Tardiphaga sp. vice304: one gene and its partner. The protein of the gene in region 2 interacts with the protein of the main gene of each other region in a pairwise test. Links are inferred from orthologs where the notes say so. Each region holds a gene or a part of one and is shown on either strand. Other genes may lie near its edges.

Evidence for each region.
Region 1: the proteins of FNL56_RS17065 (region 2) and FNL56_RS02270 interact in binary tests that used the Escherichia coli proteins (3 or more experiments, as listed by UniProt). The link is inferred for Tardiphaga sp. vice304 from one-to-one orthologs.

The regions. Positions count from the first base shown.
Region 1 is NZ_CP041402.1:492,923-496,207, reverse strand. What follows is about bases 151-3,118. They hold FNL56_RS02270 (primosomal protein N'), read left to right. Parts: upstream 151-511; coding sequence 512-2,725; downstream 2,726-3,118. Other genes in these bases: FNL56_RS02265 (septal ring lytic transglycosylase RlpA family protein), read right to left, coding at 2,991-3,118; FNL56_RS02275 (tyrosine recombinase XerC), read right to left, coding at 151-329. Also shown: more of FNL56_RS02275, read right to left, coding at 1-150; more of FNL56_RS02265, read right to left, coding at 3,119-3,285.
Region 2 is NZ_CP041402.1:3,593,674-3,596,770, forward strand. The notes cover bases 309-3,088. They hold FNL56_RS17065 (single-stranded DNA-binding protein), read right to left. Parts: upstream 2,071-3,088; coding sequence 1,546-2,070; downstream 309-1,545. Other genes in these bases: gyrA (DNA gyrase subunit A), read right to left, coding at 309-715; FNL56_RS17060 (DUF2306 domain-containing protein), read right to left, coding at 913-1,317; FNL56_RS17070 (outer membrane protein), read left to right, coding at 2,532-3,088. In the rest of the region: more of gyrA, read right to left, coding at 1-308; more of FNL56_RS17070, read left to right, coding at 3,089-3,097. UniProt on the Escherichia coli protein: Plays an important role in DNA replication, recombination and repair. Binds to ssDNA and to an array of partner proteins to recruit them to their sites of action during DNA metabolism. Acts as a sliding platform that migrates on DNA via reptation.

The DNA of each region.
Region 1 (3,285 bases), 3.1 Mb from region 2 along the record:
AAGCGGCCGAACGAGCGCATCCCGGCCAGCGCCCGCATCAAAGAGCGGCCGCCGATGTCGTCGGCGCGGCGCGACGCCATGAAGGCGCGGACATCGGTTGCCTGCAGCTTGGAAAATTGCGCAAGCGAGACCCGCGCGCCCCAGTGCTCGGCGAGAAACATCAGGAACTGGCGCACGTCGCGCGAATAAGCCTCAGAGGTCTTCGGCGACAGCCGCCGCTCGGCGCGTAGATGCGACAGCCAGCGCGTCATCTGCAGCGAGACGTCCTCGGCCGCGCAGGGCAGATCGATCGGCGCGGCAGCAGGTTTGGCTTGTGTCGGTCTGGCCATCGGATGCCTTCCAGCGCGCAAAGCGCGAACAGGCAGATATTATCACACCCCGGCGTTTCGCATTGGTGAACTCACCCCTCCGCATGTCGTCCCCGCGAACGCGGGGACGACATCGAGTTCGCGGCTTCTCTTTGGCCCTGCCAGTCCCTAGATTAGCCCCACCTCCCGCAGAGCCGATCTTCATGGACCATTCGTCGCGCGCCGATTCGCTGTTCCCACCGACGACCTCGGGCGTGGTCGACGTGCTGGTGCCGGTCGCGCTGAACAACGCCTATTCCTACAAGGTGCCCCGCGGGCTCGACCTGCGACCCGGCGACGTCGTCACCGTGCCGCTCGGCGCCCGCGACGTGATCGGCGTGGTCTGGGCGGACAATCCCAATCCCGCGCCGGGGCTGCACAACCGGCTGAAAGAAGTGGGCTGCAAACTCGACGTCCCGCCGCTGAAGCCGGAATTGCGCACGCTGGTCGACTGGGTCGCCAATTACACGCTGTCGGCCAGGGGCATGGTCATGAAGATGACACTGCGGATGGGCGAGCATCTGGGCCCGGAGCGCATCCGGCTCGGCGTGCGCCTTATCGGCGAGGTGCCCAAGCGGATGACGCCGGCGCGCGGCCGGCTGCTCGAGATCTTGTCCGACCGGCTGCTGCACGGCAAATCCGAGGCCGCCAAGCAAGCCGGCGTCAGCGCCGGCGTGATCGACGGGTTGGTCGATGAAGGCACGTTGGCCGTCGAGCCGATGGCCGCGACGCTGGCGGCCCCTGCGCCCGACCCGACCTTCAGCGAGCCGGATTTTTCTCATGAGCAGCGCACCGCCGCCGACCAGATGCGGACCTTTGCGGCCCGCGGCGACTTCCATGTCGCGCTGATCGACGGCGTCACCGGCTCCGGCAAGACCGAAGTGTATTTCGAGGCGATCGCCGAAACGATTCGGCGCGGCGAGCAGGTGATGATCCTGATGCCGGAGATCGCGCTGACCGGGCAGTTCCTCGACCGCTTCGCGCTGCGCTTCGGCGTGCGCCCGCTGGAATGGCATTCCGAGATGACGCCGCGCAGCCGCGCCCGCAACTGGGCCGCGGTCGCCTCCGGCGAGGCGCATGTCGTGGTTGGCGCGCGCTCGGCGCTGTTTCTGCCTTTCGCCAAGCTCGGGCTCATCATCGTCGATGAAGAACACGACCAGGCCTACAAGCAGGCCGAGGGCGTACATTACCATGCCCGCGACATGGCGGTGGTGCGCGCCTCGATCGAGAAGATCCCGATCGTGCTGGCCTCGGCCACGCCGTCGGTCGAGACCGAGGTCAATGCGCGCCGTGGACGCTACCAGCGCATCGTGCTGCCCGGCCGGTTCGGCGGCCAGCACATGCCGCACATCGAGGCGATCGACCTGCGTACCGAGGGCCCGATGCGCGGCCACTTCATCGCGCCACGCCTTGCCGAAGCCGTGCAGATCGCCATCGACCGCAAGGAACAGGCGCTCTTGTTCCTCAACCGCCGCGGCTATGCGCCGCTGACGCTGTGCCGCGGCTGTGGCCATCGCTTTGCCTGCAACATCTGCGACGCCTGGCTGGTCGATCACCGCTTTCGCGCGCGGCTGGTCTGCCATCATTGCGGCTTCTCGACACCGCGCCCGCATCTCTGCCCGCATTGCGGCGCCGAGGAATCGCTGGCCGCGATCGGCCCCGGCGTCGAGCGCCTGCAGGAGGAAGCGCAAAAGCTGTTTCCCGACGCGCGCACCATGGTGCTATCGAGCGACCTCATCACCTCGATCGACGCGATGCGCGCCGAGCTGACGGAAATTGCCGAAGGCCGCGTCGATATCATCATCGGCACCCAGCTGGTCGCCAAGGGCCACAATTTTCCGCGGCTGAATCTGGTCGGCGTGATCGACGCCGATCTCGGACTCGGCAACGGCGACCCACGTGCCGCTGAGCGCACCTTCCAGCAGCTCAACCAGGTGATCGGCCGCGCCGGCCGCGAACAGGGCCGCGGCATCGGCTATCTGCAGACCCACCAGCCCGAGCATCCGGTGATGAAGGCGCTGATCGCCGCCGACCGCGAGGCGTTTTACGGCGCCGAAATCGACGCCCGCGAGCGCGCCGGCTATCCGCCGTTCGGCCGGCTCGCCAGCCTGATCATATCGGCCGGCGATCGCCCGACCGCCGAAGGGTTTGCGCGCAAGCTGGCCGCCGTGGCGCCACTCGACGAGCGCGTCCAGGTGCTCGGCCCCGCCGAAGCGCCTCTCGCGGTGATCAAGGGCCGCTACCGCTTCCGCATCCTGGTGAAGTCGCCGCGCAACGTCGATCTCTCCTTCTATCTGCGCGACTGGCTGGCGCATGCGCCGAAGACGACCGGCAATCTCAAGCTCCAGGTCGATGTCGACCCGCAGAGTTTTCTTTGAACCAATCTGTCATCCCGGGGCGCGAGCGCGCCAGCGGCGAGCGAACCCGGTATCCCGACATGGGACGATGAACATCTCGGGATTCCCCACCACTCCAATTGGAGTGGCTGAGGTTCTCGCTCAGTCGGCTCCGCCGCCCGCGCGAGCCCCGGAATGACAGTTTTATTTCACCAAAAAAAGCCTGCCGTCATCGCTGACGGCAGGCTTCTTTACTCCACGCTACTCGAACGCAACGCTACTGAACTTCAGTGCGAAGCGCCGATGCTTACATCACCTCGGCGACGACGCGGCCGACACCGCGGCTGGTCAGGCCGATGACGGAGGCCGCGCCCTTCGACAGATCGAGCACGCGACCGCGGATGAACGGGCCGCGGTCATTGATGGTGACGACGACGCTGCGGCCGGCGTGCGTCACGCGCAGCTTGGTGCCGAACGGCAGCGAGCGATGGGCCGCCGTCATGGCGCCCTGGTTGAAACGCTGGCCGGATGCGGTGCGGCTGCCGGATTCGCTGCCGTAGAACGAGGCCATGCCGGCAAAGCTGCGGCCGACGCCGTTGGCG
Region 2 (3,097 bases):
TGCCGGAGCGGCCGAGGATGATGCCGCCGGTCGGGAAGTCCGGGCCGGGAATGATCTTGTTGAGGTCGTCGATGGTCAGCGAGGGGTCGTCGATCAGCGCGATGCAGGCGTCGATGACTTCGCCGAGATTGTGCGGCGGGATGTTGGTGGCCATGCCGACGGCGATACCGCCGCCGCCATTCACCAGCAGGTTGGGAAACTTGGCGGGCAGCACGCGCGGTTCGCGAAACGAGCCGTCGTAGTTGTCCTGGTAGTCGACCGTGTCCTTGTCGAGATCGTCGAGCAGCGACTGCGCGATCTTGGTCAGGCGCGATTCCGTGTATCGCATCGCGGCGGCGGCATCGCCGTCGACCGAACCGAAATTGCCCTGGCCGTCGATCAACGGCACCCGCATCGAGAAGGTCTGCGCCATGCGGACCATCGCGTCATAGACCGACTGGTCGCCATGCGGATGATACTTACCGATGACGTCGCCGACGGTACGCGCCGACTTGCGGTACGGCTTGTTCCATTCGAAGCCGTTCTCGTACATCGCGTACAGGATGCGGCGATGCACGGGCTTGAGGCCGTCGCGCGCATCGGGCAACGCGCGCGCCACGATCACGCTCATCGCGTAATCGAGATACGAGCGTTTCATCTCGTCGAGAATGGAAACGGGACGGATATCCGAGGGCGCCGGCGGCTCCCCGGGTTTCTTGTCGTCTGTGTCGGCCAAGGATGATTTCCGGTGAGATTCTGCTGGGAATCATATAGCGCATCAACGCCCGGCAAGCCACCCCCGTGCGCTCCCCGCAGCTGGATTTTAGCCTCGCTTTTCCAACCACTTAGAGCCGGATATCGCGGCTTGCCGCGGACCTGCCGATCGGCCATCGCGGGACCCGCGAATCGGCCCGCGGCCGGGCTTCGCCTTGGCTATGGCCCGAACACCACCGCATGCATGATCCGCCCCGGCACCAGCGTGAACGCGCCGGCGATCACCAGCGCGCCGGTGAAAATCGAAATCATCGTCCAGCGATGCGCGTCGACCTTGTGCCGGCGCGCGTACCAGACACCGAGCGGGGCCGTCACCAGCACCACGATCGACAATAAATGGATCGGCCCGAAGCTGCGCCAGAGCCGGAAGCTATGGCCCTGGATCCACAGCGCGCTGATCGCCACGGTCAGCATCAGCGCGACCCAGATCCAGCCCAGCGTGCGATGCGGCAGCCTGCCCTTCGGGGCTGCCAGCAGCACCACGCCAAGCACGAAGGCCGCCAAAGCCGCCAAGGCGTGCAGCGGGACCGGGCGGACGGCATCGAGCAGCGGATCGATCGACATGGGAACTCCGGAAAACGAAATCGATGTAAATACTATTTACATCGATGGTTCCATCGTCAAGCCCGGCGTTCCGCCTGATGTGTAGCCCGGATCACAATCCGGGGCCCACCAACGGACTGCTCGATATTCAACCGGATGGATGGGCCGGCCCCGGATTGTCATCCGGGCTACGAAAAACACCGGCGCCTCGCAGCGCCGGTGTCTCGAATGCTGAACTGATAATCGCGATCAGAACGGGATATCGTCGTCCATGTCGCTGCCGCGACCACCGCCGCCGCCACCGCCGGCCGGCGAGCTCGCCGCGACGCGGCGCGGCTGCGACGGGCTGCTGGCGCCGAAGCTGCCGCCGTCGTCGCCGCCATAGCTGTCACCGCCGCCGCCCGCGCCTGCCCCGCCGCCGGCGCGGCCGTCCAGCATCGTCAGCGTCGAGTTGAAGCCCTGCAGCACGATCTCGGTCGAGTACTTCTCGACGCCCTGCGGATCGGTCCACTTCCGGGTCTGCAGCGCGCCTTCGATATACACCTTGGCGCCCTTCTTGAGATACTGCTCGGCGACCTTGGCGAGACCCTCGCTGAAGATCACCACGCGGTGCCACTCGGTCTTTTCCTTGCGTTCGCCGCTCGCCTTGTCGCGCCAGGTGTCGGACGTAGCGATGGTGAGATTGACGACCGGGTTGCCGTTCTGCATCCGGCGCACTTCCGGGTCCTTGCCCAGATTACCGACCAGAATCACCTTGTTTACGCTGCCCGCCATACCGCTCTCCTGAACTCACACTGAAATTGCTGTTGCGCTATCGCGCCAGCCACAAGGCCGGTCCGCAACCGCTGCGGCATCATCCTATACGGTCCGGCATCCCGACAGGTCGCCGATCCCCGACTTATCCACGGCGATCGGCGCCACTATGTTCTATTTTTGTTCTTAAGCCAAGGCCGTACTATCAAAACGCCCGGCTTGACTTATGGATATTCGCGCACCGCAGCGACTTCTGACATTTCGGACAGCAGTATTGACGTAACACCTCACTGCAGTGCGAAGAAAAATGCGAAATAGTTCATTAACTTAGAAGCCGCGCCATTTCCGCGGCGACTGTGGCTTTGCGGTGACGGACAGCGCTGCAACTCTAAGGTACAAAGTTCGCGATGGAGTCGAATACGGCGCTCGCGCCTTGGGGATCGCTTCGGGGGAACGAAGCGACATGAACAGGAGAATTTGAAATGAAAAAACTTTTCCTCGCCACCGTCGCACTGGCTGCCTTGGGCACAGCGACTTCTGCTTCCGCCGCCGACCTCGCCCGGCGGACCTATACCAAAGCGCCGCCGATGATCGCCGCGGTCTATGACTGGTCGGGTTTCTACATCGGCGGTAACGGCGGCTACGGCTCGGCCAGCAAGTGCTGGGATTTCATCCCGTCGACCGTTGCGGGCGTTCCGACCGGCGCGGCTAACGTCGGCGAAGGCTGTCACGACGCCGACGGCGGCACCGCGGGCGGCCAGATCGGCTACCGTTGGCAGAACGCTTCCTGGGTCTACGGCCTGGAAGCCCAGGGCAACTGGGCTGACTTCAAGGGCAGAAATGTCAGCACCCCGTTCCCGCTGATCGCGAACCGCTCCAAGATCGATGCCTTCGGGCTGTTCACCGGTCAGATCGGCTATGCCTGGAACAACACGCTGCTGTACGTGAAGGGCGGCGCCGCCGTGGTCAATGAGGAGTACTCCTCGGTCAACGCCGCAACGGGATTGCTGTTGGCGACGGCCAGCAGCAACACCCGCTGGGGCGGCGT